One region of the Pseudomonas sp. H3_A02 genome, then DNA from elsewhere that is predicted to be linked to it. Evidence: predicted binding sites of a transcription regulator. Region 1 holds the regulator's gene; the other holds the start of a gene.
The links. Region 1 encodes FliA, which starts transcription of late flagellar genes. Its sites were predicted from a motif close to CTAAAGTTTNNNNNNNNNNNGCCGNTAA; they were not measured.
Positions count from the first base shown of each region.

Region 2: a site for FliA is predicted at 1,997-2,024, ahead of AB4N80_RS18645 (methyl-accepting chemotaxis protein). Genes of this name have one in related genera too.

Region 1 covers NZ_CP162807.1:5,965,119-5,977,802, reverse strand. The annotation lists gene flhA (flagellar biosynthesis protein FlhA) at 544-2,673, shown strand; gene flhF (flagellar biosynthesis protein FlhF) at 2,685-4,034, shown strand; gene fleN (flagellar synthesis regulator FleN) at 4,150-4,980, shown strand; gene fliA (RNA polymerase sigma factor FliA) at 4,977-5,720, shown strand; gene AB4N80_RS26200 (chemotaxis response regulator CheY) at 5,887-6,258, shown strand; gene AB4N80_RS26195 (protein phosphatase CheZ) at 6,277-7,062, shown strand; gene AB4N80_RS26190 (chemotaxis protein CheA) at 7,093-9,339, shown strand; gene AB4N80_RS26185 (protein-glutamate methylesterase/protein-glutamine glutaminase) at 9,388-10,515, shown strand; gene AB4N80_RS26180 (flagellar motor protein) at 10,515-11,255, shown strand; gene motD (flagellar motor protein MotD) at 11,271-12,155, shown strand; gene AB4N80_RS26170 (ParA family protein) at 12,205-12,684, shown strand, end outside.
Region 2 covers NZ_CP162807.1:4,223,840-4,229,784, forward strand. The annotation lists gene pnuC (nicotinamide riboside transporter PnuC) at 1-35, opposite strand, end outside; gene AB4N80_RS18645 (methyl-accepting chemotaxis protein) at 241-1,875, opposite strand; gene AB4N80_RS18650 (undecaprenyl-diphosphate phosphatase) at 2,149-2,979, shown strand; gene AB4N80_RS18655 (DUF1294 domain-containing protein) at 2,976-3,404, shown strand; gene AB4N80_RS18660 (MmcQ/YjbR family DNA-binding protein) at 3,454-3,804, opposite strand; gene AB4N80_RS18665 (LysR substrate-binding domain-containing protein) at 3,801-4,709, opposite strand; gene AB4N80_RS18670 (FMN-dependent NADH-azoreductase) at 4,837-5,445, shown strand; gene AB4N80_RS18675 (alpha/beta hydrolase family protein) at 5,630-5,945, shown strand, end outside.

The DNA.
Region 1 (12,684 bases):
GCGATCGGTTTACTACTCGACCAGAAAATCCCCGAAGGTCTGTACCTGGCCGTGGCCCAGGTATTGGCCTCGTTCGGGTGAGGTTCCGTGGGATTATCGAAGTTCGGATGCAGGGGGAAACTAGCAGAACTGTTAGGTTTACCTGGAAAGCGACAGGCCCCGTGGCGAGGGAGCTTGCTCCCGCTCGGTTGCGCAGCGACCGCCATAACACAGGGGCTGCGGTATGTCTGATGCTGCGCATTTGGCTGGTTTCGGGGCCGCTACGGGGCCCAGCGGGAGCAAGCTCCCTCGCCACAGGTTCGTCGTTTGTTTTAAGTGAGCAGCATTATCTGTGGGAGCGAGCGTGCTCGCGATTGCGATTATCCAGTCGATACAGATGTTGACTGACAAATCGCTATCGCGAGCAAGCTCGCTCCCACAGGGTTAAATTCGCTTCAGCCCCTCTATTTCAGCCGTCGACAAAAGTTGGAAGGCTTCTTGCAATACCCCGCCTGCGCCCCCTCCGGGCGTCAAAAGTTTGCTTCACAGGCACGGGGATTATTGGTGGATCGTTCTCAGTTACTCAGCACCGCGCGCAGCAATGCAGCCGACCTCAGCCGGGGCAATCTGGGCGTGCCGATCTTGCTGCTGGTCATGCTCGCCATGATGATGCTGCCGGTGCCGCCGTTTCTGCTGGACGTGTTCTTCACGTTCAACATCGCCCTGTCGATCGTCGTGCTGCTGGTGTGCATCTATGCCCTGCGGCCGTTGGACTTCGCGGTGTTCCCGACCATTCTGCTGGTGGCGACGCTCATGCGTCTGGCGCTGAACGTAGCGTCCACCCGAGTCGTGATGATCCACGGTCACGAGGGGCATGAGGCTGCCGGTAAGGTGATCCAGGCCTTCGGCGAGGTGGTGATCGGCGGTAACTACGTGGTCGGTATCGTGGTCTTCGCCATTTTGATGATCATCAACTTCGTCGTGGTGACCAAGGGCGCCGGGCGGATTTCCGAGGTGAGCGCGCGTTTCACCCTCGATGCGATGCCCGGCAAGCAGATGGCGATCGACGCCGACCTCAACGCCGGCCTGATCGACCAGAGCCAGGCCAAGCTGCGCCGCCTGGAGGTGGCCCAAGAGGCCGAGTTCTACGGTTCCATGGACGGTGCCAGCAAATTCGTGCGCGGTGACGCCATCGCCGGCCTGCTGATCCTGTTCATCAACCTGATCGGCGGCATGGCCGTCGGTATCTTCCAGCATGGCTTGACCTTCGGCGATGCCGGCAAGGTTTATGCCCTGCTGACCATCGGTGACGGTTTGGTGGCGCAATTGCCATCACTGTTGTTATCCACAGCCGCCGCGATCATGGTGACCCGTGCTTCGGGCTCCGAAGACATGGGCAAGCAGATTGGCCGGCAGATGTTTGCCTCGCCCAAGGCCCTGGCCGTTGCCGCCGGCCTGATGGCGGTGATGGGGCTGGTGCCGGGGATGCCGCACTTTTCCTTCCTGAGCATGGCGGCCATGGCAGCCGGTGGTGCCTACTGGTTCTGGAAGAAGCAGAACGTGCAGAAGGTCCAGGCCCTGCAAGAGGTCAAGCGCCAGCAGGAACTGCTGCCGTCGCCGGCCCGCGCCATGGAAACCAAGGAACTGGGCTGGGACGACGTGACCCCGATCGACATGATCGGCCTGGAAGTCGGCTATCGCCTGATTCCCTTGGTCGACCGCAATCAGGGTGGGCAGTTGCTGGCGCGGATCAAGGGGGTGCGCAAGAAGCTCTCCCAGGACTTGGGCTTCCTGATGCCTACCGTGCATATCCGCGACAACCTCGACCTGGCGCCGAGCGCCTATCGCCTGACCTTGATGGGGGTGATCCTGGCCGAAGCCGAGATCTATCCCGACCGCGAATTGGCGATCAACCCCGGCCAGGTCTACGGCAGCCTCAGCGGCATCACCGCCAAGGATCCGGCTTTCGGCCTGGAAGCGGTGTGGATCGAAATCAGCCAGCGGGCCCAGGCCCAGTCCCTCGGTTATACCGTGGTGGACGCCAGTACCGTGGTGGCGACCCACTTGAACCAGATCCTGTACAAGCACTCCAGTGAGCTGATTGGCCACGAAGAAGTCCAGCAACTCCTGCAAGTACTGGCCAAAGGCTCGCCGAAGCTGGCCGAAGAGCTGGTGCCAGGCGTGGTTTCCTTGTCGCAGTTGCTCAAGGTGCTGCAGGCGCTGCTGGCCGAACAAGTGCCCGTGCGCGACATACGCAGTATCGCCGAGGCCATCGCCAACAACGCCGCCAAGAGTCAAGATACCGCCGCCTTGGTGGCTGCGGTTCGGGTCGGCGTGTCCCGCGCAATCGTCCAAAGCATTGTAGGCACTGAGTCTGAGCTGCCTGTGATCACCTTGGAGCCAAGGTTGGAACAGATATTGCTCAATAGTCTGCAGAAGGCAGGACAAGGCTCGGAAGAGGGTGTCCTGCTGGAGCCAAGCATGGCCGAGAAGCTGCAGCGTTCGCTGATCGAAGCAGCCCAGCGGCAAGAGATGCAAGGCCAACCGGTGATCCTGCTGGTGGCCGGTCCGATTCGCGCGATGCTCTCGCGATTCGGGCGCCTCGCGGTCCCGGGGCTGCATGTGCTGGCGTACCAGGAAATACCGGACAACAAGCAAGTGACCATCGTTGCGACAGTAGGGCCCAACGGCTGAGGTAGTGGTTTATGCAAGTGAAGCGTTTTTTCGCCGCCGACATGCGTCAGGCCATGAAACTGGTTCGTGACGAGCTGGGCGCTGAAGCAGCCATCATTGGCAACCGTCGTATCGCCGGCGGTGTCGAGCTGACGGCGGCCCTGGATTACAAACTGTCTGCGCTGGCCCCGCGGGTTCCGAACATGGAGCTCGAAGATGAGCTGCGCAAGACCCAATCGCGCATCGCCAGCGCCCAGGCCGAACTGAGCCTGCGCAGCAGCGAAGGCGAGGGTGCCGCGGGCACCAATCGTCAATTGTTCGCCGGTCAGCCGCTGACCGCCGGCCTGCCCTTGACCGCCGCCGAACCGCTAATGGAGCAGGCCCAGGCCGAACCGCGTCGTCCGGAACCGGCTCCCGCCGCGCCTGTCCGCGGGGTCGATCCGCGCGCCCTGGACTCAATGCGCTTTGAACTCAACAGCCTGCGCGAGCTGATGGAAGTCCAGCTCGGCTCCCTGGCCTGGAACCAGCTGCAAGGCAGCCGTCCGGCCCAGGCCAACCTGTGGCGTCGCCTGCAACGCATCGGCCTGTCCGGCCCGTTGTCCCGGGACCTGCTGGCGCTGATCAATGGTATCGAAGAACCGCGCCAGGCTTGGCGCATGTTGCTGGCGCACCTGGCGCGGATGATCTCCACGCCGGAAGTCGAGCCACTGGAAGAGGGCGGAGTGATTGCCATGGTCGGTCCTGCCGGCATGGGCAAGACCACCACCCTGGCCAAGCTCGCCGCCCGTTATGTACTCAAGTACGGCGCCCAGAGCATCGCCCTGGTGAGCATGGACAGTTTCCGCATCGGTGCCCAGGAACAACTCAAGACCCTGGGCCGGATCCTCAATGTGTCGGTGACCCATGTGGATCCGGGCCAATCCCTGGCCCAGGCGCTGGAGCCTTTGCTGCGCAAACGCGTTGTGCTGATCGATACCGCGGGCCTGCAAGCCAGCGATCCAGCCCTGCGCATGCAGCTCGAAAGCCTGGCCGGACGCGGTATCAAGTCAAAAAATTATCTCGTGTTGGCAACCACCAGCCAGAAACAGGTTCTAACCGCCGCATACCACAGCTACAAACGCTGCGGACTGGCCGGCTGCATCCTGACTAAGCTGGACGAAACGGCAAGCCTGGGCGAGGTGTTGAGCCTGGCGATCGGTCATGAACTGCCGGTGGCCTACCTGACCGATGGGCCGCGGATCCCGGATGATTTGCATCTGCCGCGCCGTCATCAACTGGTCAGTCGTGCCGTGAGTGTGCAAATGCAGGAAGAACCCAGCGAAGAAGCCATGGCTGACATGTTCGCTGACATCTACCACAGCCCGAGCAAGCAGGTCGGCTGAGGTAATCATGAATATTTTTTGTACCTACATCGATGGTCTGCCATGCATTGTTCCTTATGCGAACGCGCAGCCAGTAATGTGGCCTCCGTCTAAGAAGACAAGGTAAAGAACGAACATGGGCAGCATGCATCCCGTACAGGTGATCGCGGTGACCGGCGGCAAAGGTGGCGTCGGGAAGACTAACGTGTCAGTGAACTTGTCCCTGGCTCTTGCAGAGCTTGGCCGACGGGTCATGCTGCTGGACGCCGACCTGGGCCTGGCGAACGTCGACGTGCTGCTGGGGCTTACCCCCAAACGCACCCTGGCGGACGTGATCGAAGGCCGCTGCGAACTGCGCGACGTGCTGTTGCAGGGGCCAGGCGGGATTCGTATCGTGCCGGCTGCCTCCGGCACCCAGAGCATGGTTCACCTGACCCCAGCCCAACACGCGGGCCTGATCCAGGCTTTCAGCGACATCGGCGACAACCTCGATGTGCTGGTGATCGATACCGCGGCTGGCATTGGCGACTCGGTCGTCAGTTTCGTGCGCGCCGCCCAGGAAGTGCTGCTGGTGGTCTGCGACGAACCGACGTCCATCACCGACGCCTACGCCCTGATCAAACTGCTGAACCGCGACTATGGCATGAACCGCTTCCGCGTCCTGGCCAACATGGCCCAGAGCCCGCAGGAAGGACGCAACCTGTTCGCCAAGTTGACCAAGGTCACCGATCGCTTCCTGGACGTCGCCCTGCAATACGTCGGCGCGGTGCCTTACGACGAAAGCGTGCGCAAGGCCGTCCAGAAGCAACGTGCCGTCTATGAAGCCTTTCCACGTTCCAAATGCGCGCTGGCGTTCAAGGCGATCGCCCAGAAGGTCGATACCTGGCCATTGCCGGCCAATCCTCGCGGGCATCTGGAGTTTTTCGTCGAACGTCTTGTGCAACAAACAGCAGGGCCCGTGCTATGACAGCCAGCGGTTACAACCATCTCTACAAAAAATCGGCACGGGACGCCCAATACGAATTGATCGAGCGTTATGCGCCACTGGTCAAGCGTATCGCCTACCACTTGCTGGCGCGGTTGCCGGCCAGTGTCCAGGTCGAGGACTTGATCCAGGCCGGCATGATCGGCCTGCTTGAAGTGTCGAACAAATACGACGCCAGCAAAGGCGCCAGTTTCGAGACCTATGCCGGTATTCGCATTCGCGGGGCGATGCTCGATGAAGTCCGCAAGGGCGATTGGGCGCCGCGTTCGGTGCACCGCAATACCCGCATGGTCAGTGACGCGATTCGGGCAATTGAAGCGAAAACCGGGCGTGACGCTAAAGATCACGAAGTTGCTGCCGAACTCCAGTTAAGTCTCGATGATTATTACGGGATTTTGAACGATACCTTGGGCAGCCGCCTGTTCAGTTTCGACGACCTGCTGCAGGACGGCGAACACGAAGGGCTGCACGAGGATGGCGCGAGTGCTCACATGGAGCCATCGCGTGACCTGGAAGATGAACGTTTCCAGAGCGCGCTGGCGGATGCGATTGCCAATTTGCCGGAGCGTGAGCGACTGGTCTTGGCGCTGTACTACGACGAAGAGCTGAACCTCAAGGAAATCGGTGAGGTCCTGGGGGTCAGCGAATCGCGGGTCAGCCAGTTACACAGCCAGTGCGCGGCCCGTTTGCGGGGGCGTTTGGGGGAGTGGCGAGCGCGTTGACAGGCAGTGTGGGGACACTGCGACGAGGCTGGCCTGGCAGGTACTGCGCCAGTCTCCATCCGTTGTGCTCCGGACCGTTGTCGAGTGTTGTGCCGGATTGATTGAAATGGCGCGTCCAGGTGCTGGGCGCGTTTAAGACTGCTTGGAGGTCGAATTGGACAAGAACATGAAAATCCTCATCGTTGATGACTTCTCAACGATGCGGCGGATCATAAAAAACCTGTTGCGTGACCTTGGGTTCACCAACACGGTCGAGGCGGATGATGGCGTCACAGCCATTCCGGTCCTCAACAGCGGGAGCATCGACTTTCTGGTGACTGACTGGAACATGCCCGGCATGACCGGTATCGACTTGTTGCGCCATGTGCGCGCCGACGAAAAGCTCAAGCATCTTCCGGTGCTGATGGTCACTGCCGAAGCCAAGCGCGAGCAGATCATCGAAGCGGCCCAGGCCGGTGTAAACGGCTATGTGGTCAAACCCTTCACGGCCCAGGCGTTGAAAGAGAAGATCGAAAAAATCTTCGAACGCATCGGTTAACGGCGCCACGGGGGAGCTATGGACAACGAATCTTCAATGGGCGATTTCGAATCGACCCTGAAAAAACATGCCCGCGAACTGGTCGACAGCCTTGAAAAAGGTCGCTTTGGCGATGCGGTTCAAATGATCCATGAGCTCAACCAGACCCGTGACCGCGGTCTGTATCAGGAAGTGGGCAAGCTCACGCGTGAACTGCACAGCGCGATTGTCAATTTCCAGATCGACCCGCACATGCCGCAGGCCGAGGAAGTCTCGCAGATCACCGACGCCACCGAGCGCCTGGGGTATGTGGTCAAGCTGACCGAGGCCGCGGCGAACCGCACCATGGACCTGGTGGAAAGCGCAACGCCGCTGGTCAACGGCCTGAGTGAAGAAGCCCAGGCCTTGAGCACCGACTGGGGCCGGTTCATGCGTCGCGAAGTCGGTGCTGAAGAGTTTCGGGAGCTGGCCCGTCGGGTCGACGGTTTCCTGACGCGCAGCAGCACCGAGAACCGCGCCGTGGCAAGCAACCTCAACGACATTCTGCTGGCCCAGGACTATCAAGACCTGACCGGCCAGGTGATCAAGCGTGTGACCCAGTTGGTCACCGAAGTGGAAAGCAACCTGCTCAAACTGGTGTTGATGGCCAGCCAGGTCGACCGCTTTGCAGGCATCGAACACGACCGTGAAGCGATGCTTGCTGAAAAAGATCCACAAAAACATCTCTCTCAGGGTGAAGGTCCGCAAATTCATGCCGATAAAAGAGAAGACGTTATGTCCGGTCAGGACGATGTGGACGATTTGCTGTCCAGCCTTGGATTCTGAGTTTTAGCCCTGTTTTAGGAGCAGCCATTAATGAGCTTCGGCGCCGATGAAGAGATCCTTCAGGATTTCCTGGTTGAGGCCGGCGAGATTCTAGAGCAACTGTCCGAACAGCTGGTCGAGCTGGAAAGCCGACCTGATGATGCGGATCTGCTCAATGCAATTTTTCGCGGTTTCCACACTGTAAAAGGAGGCGCCGGCTTCCTCCAGCTCAACGAGCTGGTGGAGTGCTGCCACATTGCCGAAAACGTGTTCGATATCCTGCGCAAGGGTGAGCGCCGCGTGGATTCGGAACTGATGGACGTGGTGCTCGAAGCGCTGGATGCGGTCAACAGCATGTTCAGTGAAGTGCGTGAGCGCTCGCCGATCACGGCTGCCACCCCCGAGCTGCTTGCCGCGCTATCGCGCCTGGCCGAGCCGCAATCGGCTGACGAAGCGGCGCCGATTGTCGAGGCGGTGGTTGAAGAGCCGGTCGCCGAAGAATCGGGCGACATCACCGATAACGAATTCGAACAGCTGCTGGACTCCCTGAATACCGTCAAGGCCCAGGCCGAGGCACCAGCCGCTCCGGCTGCACCTGCTGCGCAAGCCGCCGGTGGGGCGGCCAGCGATGAAATCACCGACGCCGAGTTCGAGTCGCTGCTCGACCAGCTTCACGGCAAGGGCCAGTTCGCGCCGGATGCGGTCGTTCCGCCGGCGGCCCCGGCCGCCCCGAAAGCGGCGGGCGACAGCTCGGACATCACCGATGATGAATTCGAAGCTTTGCTCGACCAGTTGCATGGCAAGGGCACCTTTGCCGTTGACGCGCTGGATTCGGCCATCGCTTCGGCACCGACGCCGGCCAAGCCCGCCGCCGCTGCCGCGGGTAGCGACCTGATCAGCGACCAGGAATTCGAATCGCTGCTCGATGAGCTGCATGGCAAGGGTAAGTTCAGCGAAGTCGGTACGGCTGCCGCTGCGCCCGCTACCGTTGCGCCAGCGGCCAAGGCTGCGCCCAAACCCGCTGCCAAGGCACCGGAGCCCAAGGCCGAGCCCGCCAAGCCTGCCGCTGCTGCCCCGGCACCCGCCCGTGCTCCGGCGGCGGCGCCAGCGGAAAAACCAGCCAGCGAAGCCGAGACCACCGTTCGAGTCGACACCGCACGCCTGGACGAGATCATGAACATGGTCGGCGAACTGGTGCTGGTGCGTAACCGACTGGTGCGCCTGGGCCTCAACAGCCAGGACGAAGCCATGTCCAAAGCCGTGTCGAACCTCGACGTGGTCACGGCAGACCTGCAGACCGCGGTCATGAAGACCCGCATGCAGCCGATCAAGAAAGTCTTCGGGCGCTTCCCGCGCCTGGTTCGCGATCTGGCTCGCCAGCTCAAGAAAGAAATCAACCTGGAACTGGTGGGTGAAGAGACCGACCTCGACAAGAACCTTGTCGAAGCCCTGGCCGACCCGCTGGTCCACTTGGTGCGCAACGCGGTCGACCACGGCATCGAGTCGCCGGAAGAGCGCGAAGCCTCGGGCAAGGTCCGCAGCGGCAAGGTGATCCTGGCCGCCGAGCAGGAGGGCGACCACATCCTGCTGTCGATCTCCGACGACGGCAAAGGCATGGACCCGAATGTACTGCGTGCCATCGCGGTGAAACGCGGTGTGATGGACAAGGATGCGGCTGACCGTCTGAGCGAATCCGAGTGCTACAACCTGATCTTCGCCCCGGGGTTCTCGACCAAAACCGAGATTTCCGACGTGTCGGGCCGTGGTGTGGGCATGGATGTGGTGAAAACCAAGATTTCCCAGCTCAACGGCTCGATCAATATCTACTCGACCAAGGGCCTGGGCTCGAAGATCGTCATCAAGGTTCCGTTGACCCTGGCGATCATGCCGACCCTGATGGTGATGCTGGGCAACCAGGCCTTCGCCTTCCCGCTGGTCAACGTCAACGAGATCTTCCACCTCGACCTGTCGCGCACCAACGTGGTGGACGGCCAGGAAGTGGTGATCGTACGGGACAAGGCATTGCCGCTGTTCTACCTCAAGCGCTGGCTGGTCAGCTCCGCGGCTCATGTGGAGCAGGGCGAAGGCCATGTGGTGATCCTTTCGGTGGGCACCCAGCGGATCGGCTTCGTCGTCGACCAGTTGGTGGGCCAGGAAGAAGTGGTCATCAAGCCGTTGGGCAAGATGCTCCAGGGCACACCGGGCATGTCCGGCGCCACCATCACCGGCGACGGCCGCATCGCGTTGATTCTCGATGTGCCAAGCATGCTCAAGCGTTACGCCGCCCGGCGTATTTGATTCTGGAGGGGCGTGGCCCAGGGCCGCGCCTCGTCTAACGGAGTGTTTATGGTAGTTAAAGTCCTGGTGGTGGACGATTCGGGGTTTTTCCGTCGCCGTGTCTCGGAAATTCTTTCGGCGGACACGAGTATTCAGGTCGTCGGTACCGCGACTAATGGCAAAGAGGCGATCGATCAGGCCCTGGCACTCAAGCCGGACGTGATCACCATGGACTACGAGATGCCGATGATGGATGGCATCACGGCCGTGCGGCATATCATGCAGCGCTGCCCGACCCCGGTCTTGATGTTCTCGTCCCTGACCCACGAAGGCGCCCGGGTGACTCTCGATGCGCTGGACGCCGGGGCGGTGGATTTCCTGCCGAAGAATTTCGAAGACATTTCGCGCAACCCCGACAAGGTCCGGCAGTTGCTGTGCGAAAAGGTCCACAGCATTTCCCGCAGCAATCGCCGTGTCGGTGCCTACAGCGCACCGGCGCCAGCCCCGGTTGCGGCGCCAAGCCCGACGCCGACGGCATCGAGCAGCTTCAATCCGGCACCTGTACGCAGCGCCCCGGCCCCTGCGCCGACGCGTTCGGCACCTGCCAGTGCCTCGTCGCCGGCCCCCAAGCGCAAAGCCTACAAGCTGGTTGCCATCGGCACGTCCACGGGCGGCCCGGTGGCGCTGCAACGGGTCCTGACCCAGTTGCCGGCCAACTTCCCGGCTCCCATCGTGTTGATCCAGCACATGCCCGCGGCGTTTACCAAGGCGTTTGCCGAGCGTCTGGACAAGCTGTGCAACATCAACGTCAAGGAAGCCGAGGATGGCGACATCCTGCGTCCGGGCCTGGCCTTGCTGGCGCCGGGTGGCAAGCAGATGATGATCGACGGTCGCGGCGCGGTGAAAATCCTGCCGGGCGACGAGCGCCTGAACTACAAGCCTTGCGTGGATATTACCTTTGGTTCCGCGGCCAAGTCCTACGGTGACAAAGTTCTGGCGGTGGTTCTCACCGGCATGGGTGCCGACGGTCGCGAAGGCGCACGGCTGCTCAAGCAGGGCGGCAGTGCGATCTGGGCCCAGGACGAAGCCAGTTGCGTGATCTACGGCATGCCGATGGCGATCGTCAAAGCCGATCTTGCCGACGCAGTGTATGGGTTGGACGACATCGGTAGACACCTGGTCGAGGCCTGCCTGTAATGGATGTGCTCAGCCTGATTGGCATCATCATGGCGTTCGTCGCCATCATTGGCGGCAATTATCTGGAAGGCGGTCACCTGGGCGCGCTGGCCAACGGCCCGGCGGCGTTGATCGTGATCGGTGGCACCGTTGGCGCGGCGCTGCTGCAGTCTCCCATGAGCGCTTTCAAGCGGGCCATGCAGGTGCTGATCTGGATTCTGTTCCCGCCCCGTGTCGACCTTGCCGGTGGTATCGACCGCGTCGTGAACTGGAGCCTGACCGCTCGCAAGGAAGGCTTGCTGGGTCTGGAAGGGGTGGCTGACGCCGAACCTGACAGTTACTCGCGCAAAGGCCTGCAATTGCTGGTGGACGGCGCCGAGCCGGAGGCCATCCGCAGCATCCTGGAAGTGGATTTCTACACCCAGGAAAGCCGCGACATCGAAGCGGCCAAAGTCTTCGAAAGCATGGGCGGCTACGCGCCGACCATCGGCATCATCGGTGCCGTGATGGGCCTGATCCATGTGATGGGCAACCTGGCCGATCCGTCGCAACTGGGCAGCGGTATCGCCGTGGCGTTCGTCGCCACGATCTACGGCGTGGCGAGTGCCAACCTGGTGCTGCTGCCCATCGCGGCCAAGCTCAAGTCCATCGCGTTGCGTCAGTCGCGCTATCGCGAAATGTTGCTGGAAGGGATCCTGTCGATCGCCGAAGGTGAAAACCCGCGCTCCATTGAGTTGAAGCTCCAGGGCTTCATGGACTGATGGGGGGTATGGAGCATGGCACGTCGCAGGCATCGTGAAGAACACGTCAACCATGAACGCTGGCTCGTTTCCTACGCCGACTTCATCACGCTGCTGTTCGCTTTTTTCGTGGTCATGTATTCGATTTCGTCGGTCAACGAAGGCAAGTACAAAGTCATTTCCGAGGCGTTGATCGGGGTCTTCACCGATTCCGACCGGGCCCTCAAGCCGATCCCTATCGGTGAGGAGCGGCCCAAGACCACCACACCGGCCAAGCCCTTGGTCAAGGACAGCGAGCAGGTCGACGCCGGTATCGCCGGCAGCAGCGATCCGTTGAAAAGCATCGCCGACGACATCAGCGCGGCGTTCGGTGACCTGATCAGCTCCAACCAGATGACCGTGCGCGGCAACGAGCTGTGGGTCGAGATCGAACTCAATTCCAGCCTGTTGTTCGGCAGCGGCGACGCCATGCCCAGCGACATGGCGTTCAACATCATCGATAAGGTCGCGGCGATCCTCAAACCCTTCGACAACCCGATCCATGTCGAAGGCTTCACGGACGACCAGCCGATCCGTACCGCGCAATACCCGACCAACTGGGAACTGTCCTCGGCCCGTTCGGCGAGCATTGTGCGCATGCTGGCGATGCAGGGCGTGAACCCCGGTCGCCTGGCCTCGGTGGGCTACGGTGAGTTCCAGCCGGTGGCCAACAACGCCACGGCCGAGGGGCGTGCGCGCAACCGGCGGGTGGTGCTGGTGGTGTCGCGTAACCTCGATGTACGTCGTAGCCTGACCGGTACCGGTACGGCCCATGCAACCCCGGATGCGGCATTGAAGCGGGCTGGCACACAAACTGCACCGGCTCCGGTCAAGTCGCCGGGAAGACAGAGTGCCGTCAATTCTCCGTCACCCGCTTTATAACCGAGCTATTTCTCGGTCGAGCCTGTTTCGGCCGGGAGGAACGATCCGAATGAGAGTCTGGGCAGTCGCCAATCAAAAAGGTGGTGTGGGCAAGACCACATCTTCCATCGCTTTAGCCGGGTTGCTGGCCGAGGCGGGCAAGCGCGTGGTCATCGTCGACCTGGACCCCCATGGCTCGATGACCAGCTATTTCGGCTACGATCCCGATAGCCTGGAGCACAGCAACTTCGACCTGTTCCTGCACAAGGGCGTTGTGCCCGAGGGCCTGCCAGGGCAATTGCTGTTGTCCACCAGCGACGAGCGGATTTCCCTGTTGCCGTCGAGCACCGCCCTGGCCACCCTGGAGCGACAGTCGCCCGGGCAGAGCGGCTTGGGCCTGGTGATCGCCAAGAGTCTGGCGCAGCTGTGGCAGGATTTCGATTACGCGATCATCGACAGCCCGCCGTTGCTGGGGCTGCTGATGGTCAATGCGTTGGCCGCCAGTCAGCAACTGGTGATTCCCGTGCAGACCGAGCATTTGGCGGTCAAG
Region 2 (5,945 bases), 1.7 Mb from region 1:
CCGAGGGCTGCGGCAAACAGTTCAAGCCCGGACATGGCAGTTCCTTGGGGAAAGAGGAGAGGGCGGCGATTGTAAACGCTATGGCGTGGAGAGCTCCAATACCAATGTCGTAAATGGGCTGGCGCTATCGCGAGCAGGCTCGCCCCCACCGCGGTTTTGCGTTGGTCTCTGGTTTGGTACTCGCCACAAATCCCCTGTGGGAGCGAGCTTGCTCGCTCCCACAGGGTTGGCTACCGATCTTTAGACTCGGAATTGCTTGAGCAACCCATTCAACTGTTCACTCAACGCCTTGAGGCGGCTGCTTGCCTGGCTGGACTGTTCGGCGGCCATGGCGGTGCTATGGGACAGGCCGGCGGCCTGGGTGACGTTCTGGTTGATGTCTTCCACCACATGGGCCTGTTGCAGGGTGGCGCTGGCGATGGAGGCGTTCAGGCTGTTGAGGTTGCGCAGGGCCTGGCCGATGGCGTTGAGGCTGGCACCGGCGAGGCCGGCCTGTTCGATGGTCAGTTGCGAGGCACGGCTGCTGTCGCCGATGACTTTCACGGCGGCTTCGGAGTGGGTTTGCAGGCGCTCGATCATCGCCTGGATCTCGGCGGTGGATTTCTGCGTGCGCTGGGCCAGCAGCCGCACTTCATCAGCAACCACCGCAAAGCCCCGGCCTTGCTCGCCGGCGCGGGCGGCTTCGATCGCGGCGTTGAGGGCCAACAGGTTGGTTTGTTCGGCGATGGAACGAATCACCTCCAGCACACTGCCGATCTGGGTGCTTTCACTCGCCAGGGTGCGAATCACTTCCACGGCTTGATCGATGGTCTGGGACAAGCGGTCGATCTGCTGCAAGCTCCCATCGATGTTGACCTGGCCTTGCTGGGCCTGGGATTCGGCGTCGCGCATCTCACTGGCCGCGTGCTCGGCGTTCTTGGCCACGTCCTGCACGCCATAGGTCACTTCGTTGATCGCGGTGGCCACCAGTTCCATTTGTTGTGACTGTTGCTGGCTGCGTTCCTGGGCTTGAGCCGCGTCGTTGCCCAATTCGTTGGAAGATTGCCCCAGCTCGCTGGCCGAGGCCTGCAACTGGCTCACCACCTGGCGCAATTTGGCGGTAAAAGCGTTGAAATGCCGGGCCAGTTGCGTGACTTCGTCCTGGCCGTGGGTGTCGAGGGTACGCGTCAGATCGCTTTCGCCGCTGGCGATATTGGCCATGGCGTTGACGGTTTCTTGAAGCGGGCGGACGATGCTGCGCACAATCAGAGTCAGCAGAAGGCCCATGACCAGGGTGATCGCCAAGCCAATCAACGAAGCCTTGATCAACTGGGACTGGAACTCTGCCTGGACGTCGTCTACGTACACGCCGGAACCGATGATCCAGCCCCACGGTTCGAACAGTTTGACGTAGGAAGTCTTGGCGACCGGCGCTTCGGCGCCCGGCTTGGGCCAGAGGTAATCGATGATCCCGGCACCCTTGGCTTTGGCGATGGCGACCATCTCGTTGAACAGCGCAAAACCGTTCGGGTCGCGGATCGCCGAGAGGTTCTGGCCTTCAAGCTTCGGGTTGGTCGGGTGCATGACCATGACCGGCGTCAGGTCGTTGATCCAGAAGTAATCGCTCTGGTCATAGCGCAGGCCTCGCACGGCGCTGAGGGCTTGCTTCTGCGCTGCCTCGCGGGTCAGGGTGCCGGCGGTTTCCAGCCCATGGTAGTAGCTCAGTACACCACTGGCGGTCTGCACCACATGCTGGGTCTTCTGCACCTTGGCCTGATACAGGTCCGTGTGGATCTGCTTGAGCATAAAGGCGCCTAGCGTGAACAACATCACGATGGCCACGACCAGGATGAGCCACAAGCGTCGGCTGATCGACACACTGCGCAAGCTATTCATACGCTGTCACTCCGGTTTCTTATTCTTGTCATTAACGACGGCCGGCACTTTAGCGCCCGGCGGCTATCCATGATTGACCTGGGTCATAACGCGGCAGCGTTATCAGGGCTTGTCTGATAGGATTTCGGCCCCGCAGCGCAAAACCTGAGTCTGTTCTGATTTTTCATTGGTTTTTTTTGAAAGGTCGCGGTTATCGTGCAGCCGCTGCGTGTACCTGCATGACACTTGAATATTGATAAGACCTGCTTGAACAGCGTCTTTTTTGGGGGATGAATGGATTTGTGGACGGCCTTTTCGGCATTGATTCTTGGCGTAGTGGAAGGCTTGACGGAGTTTCTGCCGATTTCCAGCACGGGGCACCAGATCATTGTCGCCGACTTGCTCGAGTTCGGTGGCGAACGCTCGATGGCATTCAACATCATCATTCAGCTGGGCGCGATCCTCGCGGTGGTCTGGGAGTTCCGGCGCAAGATCTTCGACGTGGTGCTGGGGCTACCGACGCAACCCAGCGCTCGCCGGTTTACCGCCAACCTGCTGATCGCCTTCCTGCCGGCCGTGGTCTTGGGCGTGCTGTTTGCCGACTGGATCCACCATTACCTGTTCAACCCGATCACCGTGGCCGCCGCGCTGGTGGTGGGCGGTCTGGTGATGCTCTGGGCCGAGAAGCGTCAGCACCAGGTGCACGCCGAGACGGTGGACGAGATCTCCTGGAAGGACGCACTGAAGGTTGGCCTGGCCCAATGCATAGCGATGATCCCGGGCACCTCCCGTTCCGGCGCGACCATCATTGGTGGCTTGCTGTTCGGTCTGTCGCGTAAAACTGCTACCGAATTCTCGTTCTTCCTGGCGATGCCCACCATGGTCGGTGCGGCCGTCTACTCGGGCTACAAGTACCGCGAACTGTTCGTCCCGGCGGATTTCCCAGTGTTCGCCATTGGTTTTGTCACGGCGTTCATTTTCGCCATGATCGCGGTCAAGGGCCTGCTGCGGTTCATCGCCAGTCACAGCTACGCCGTGTTCGCCTGGTATCGAATCGCTTTTGGCCTGCTGATCCTGGCCACCTGGCAGTTCGGCTGGGTGGACTGGACCGCCGCCAAGCCATGAACGATTCAGGCAACCGCAAACGTGCCGGGCGCAACGCCGACGGCGCCGTGCAGCACCTGCGGCTCAAACTGACGGTGTTTGCCCTGGTCTGTGCCTTGCCGCTGTTCGGTTCGCTGCTGTTCGGGCTGCGGGCGGTGTCGTGGGTGCCGATGGGGGCCTATGGCGTCGTCAGCGTGGTGGCGTTCCTGCTGTACTGGAGCGACAAGCGCAAGGCGCGCGCCGACGCCTGGCGTACCCCGGAGAATGTGTTGCATGCGGTAGAGCTGGCCGGCGGTTGGCCCGGCGCCTTGCTGGCCCAGCAGCTGTTTCGCCACAAGACCCGCAAAGTCTCATTTCAAGTGGTGTTCTGGTTCATCGTGCTGTTGCACCAGGTGTTCTGGATCGACCAGTTGTTCCTGGGCGGTTATCTGTTGGCGTTGTCCTAGTGGGGGAGCGAGCTTGCTCGCGATAGCGGTGGTTCAGTCGCTGCCGCCACTACAGCAATAACCCAACCTGGGTACGCTTCGGTAACTTGCTGACCACCAATTGATGAGAGCGGCGCAGCAAATTGCGCAGCTCTTCAGCCCCCAGCGGGTAGGGCACCTGCATGATGACCCACTGGGCCCGCGCCAGGTACGGCGCGGGGTGAATGTCCGGGCGGTCGCAATGACCCAGGAACAGATCCTTGTCGACCTTGAACGCCAACGAGTCGCCCCGCAGGCCCTGGAGGGCGAACATTTTGTTCCCGGCAATGGAAAATACCCGCACGCCACCCCATTTGTAGTCTTCCCTGGCACCGGGCAAGTCCAGGCAAAACCGCGCGACATCCTCTTCGCTCAAACTCATAGCGTTCTTTCTCCACAGCCCTCGAAGGCTTCCACCAAATGATCGATCCAGGCACGCACCGCCGGCAACATGCCGCGCCGATGCGGGTAGACCGCCTGGAGCCAGCCGTCGGGCAATGACCATCCAGGCAGCAGCTCCACCAGTGTGCCGTCACGCAATTCCTGCTCGCAATACATGCTTGGCAATAAAGTGAAGCCCAGGCCGGCGAGGGTGCAGGCCCGACGCACAATGAAGTCGTCGATGCCCAGGCGGGCCTCCAGGCTCAGTTCGGCCTGCTGCCCATCGGCCTTGACCAGACGCAGATGCACCAGGCGATCGGCTTCCAGCGCCCCTAACACCGGTAAGGGCTTGAGGTCGTCCGGGGTTTCGATCCGTCGCCCTTCAACGAACGCGGGGCTGGCCACCAGCATCAGGCGTGCCCGGCGCAAACGCCGGGTCATCAGCAGTGGGTCTTCGTCCCCCAGGTCGCGCACGCGCAGCGCCACGTCGATGCCTTCGCCGATCAGGTCGACCCGGCGGTTGAGCAGGGTCATTTCCAGCTGTACCAGGGGGTATTTCACCAGGAAAGTTTCGATCACCACCGGCAGGAACTGATGGGCCAGGCCCACCGGGCTCGACACCCGCAAACGGCCACGGGGCTCGCTGGACATGCTCGCCACCGCTTCGTCGGCCATCTCGGCCTCCAGCAACATCGCCTGGCAATGGCGCAGATAAGGTTCGCCGACCGCGGTCAATTTCAACTGGCGGGTGGTGCGCTGCAGCAGGCGGGCGCCGAGGCGTTCTTCCAGCTCGGCGATACGCCGCGACAGTCGCGACTTGGGAATGCCCAGCAAGCGCCCGGCCGCCGCGAATCCGCCGGCTTCGACGACTTTGGCGAAGTAATACAAGTCATTGAGGTCTTGCATGGTGAGCTCGATTGTCCTGTCAGTAGGACAAACTATCGCATTTATGCCGACTTATCGATCATTGGCTTCATCGATAGGATGGTCGCCAATTGATCGCCTGGTCGGTCCTCACTTGGAGAGCACTCACATGAAACTGCTGCACATCGATTCGAGCATCCTCGGCGACAACTCCGCTTCCCGCCAATTGAGCCGTGAAGTGGTTGAAGCCTGGAAAGCGGCCGAGCCAGGTATCACCGTCACCTATCGTGACCTGGCCGCCGACGCCATCAGCCATTTTTCCGCCCAGACGCTGGTTGCCGCCGGTACCAGTGCTGAATTGCGCGACGCCGCGCTCAAGTACGAAGCGGACCTTAGCGCCGAGACAATGGCAGAGTTTCAGGCGGCGGATGCGCTGGTTATCGCCGCGCCGATGTACAACTTCAGCATTCCGACCCAACTCAAGGCCTGGATCGACCGCATTGCCGTGGCCGGCCAGACGTTCCGCTACACCGAAGCTGGCTTCGAAGGCCTGTGCGGTGGCAAGAAGCTGGTGATCGTTTCCACCGCCGGAGGTTTGCATGCCGGGCAGCCTAGTGGTGCAGGCCATGAGGATTATCTGAAAGTGATGTTTGGTTTCCTGGGCATTACCGAGATCGAATTTGTCCGTGCGGAAGGGCTCGCCAAGGGCGACGACATGCGTAGCAAGGGCATGAGTGAAGCCCATGCGCAGATCGGCGAACAATTCGCCGCTGCGTAAAACCTGCGTAAAGGCACCAAGTGCTTCGGGCAACCTTCGCAAAACCCTGTATTCTCGTGGTCATTGGATGGCCGGGATGCAGGGTTTTGCTGCATTCGGCGCCGGGGATTCTGGCGCAGGTTATGCACGGCCAAGGCGACGAGCGACGGAGCCTTCCCGTGCGCTGGTGAAGGTGGACGATTCGATGACACGTTTTGGTGCAACGCTGCTGCTTTGCTTGTTTGCCAGTCTCGGTTCCGTGCAGGCCGCACCGGGGCCGCATCCGCATTGGAGCGCTGGCTTCCATGAGCTGAGCTTTCTCGATCCGCTGGATCAGCAGCCGATGCACGCTATCGCCTTCTATCCGTCCATCGACCGGGAACAATCCAGCCTGCTAGGTGGCTACCAGATCGACGCCGCGCCGGACGCCCAGATCGCCATCGGCCGCTTTCCGCTGTTGATGTTGTCCCACGGCAATACCGGCACGCCGCTGGCCCTGCATGACTTGGCCACTTCGCTGG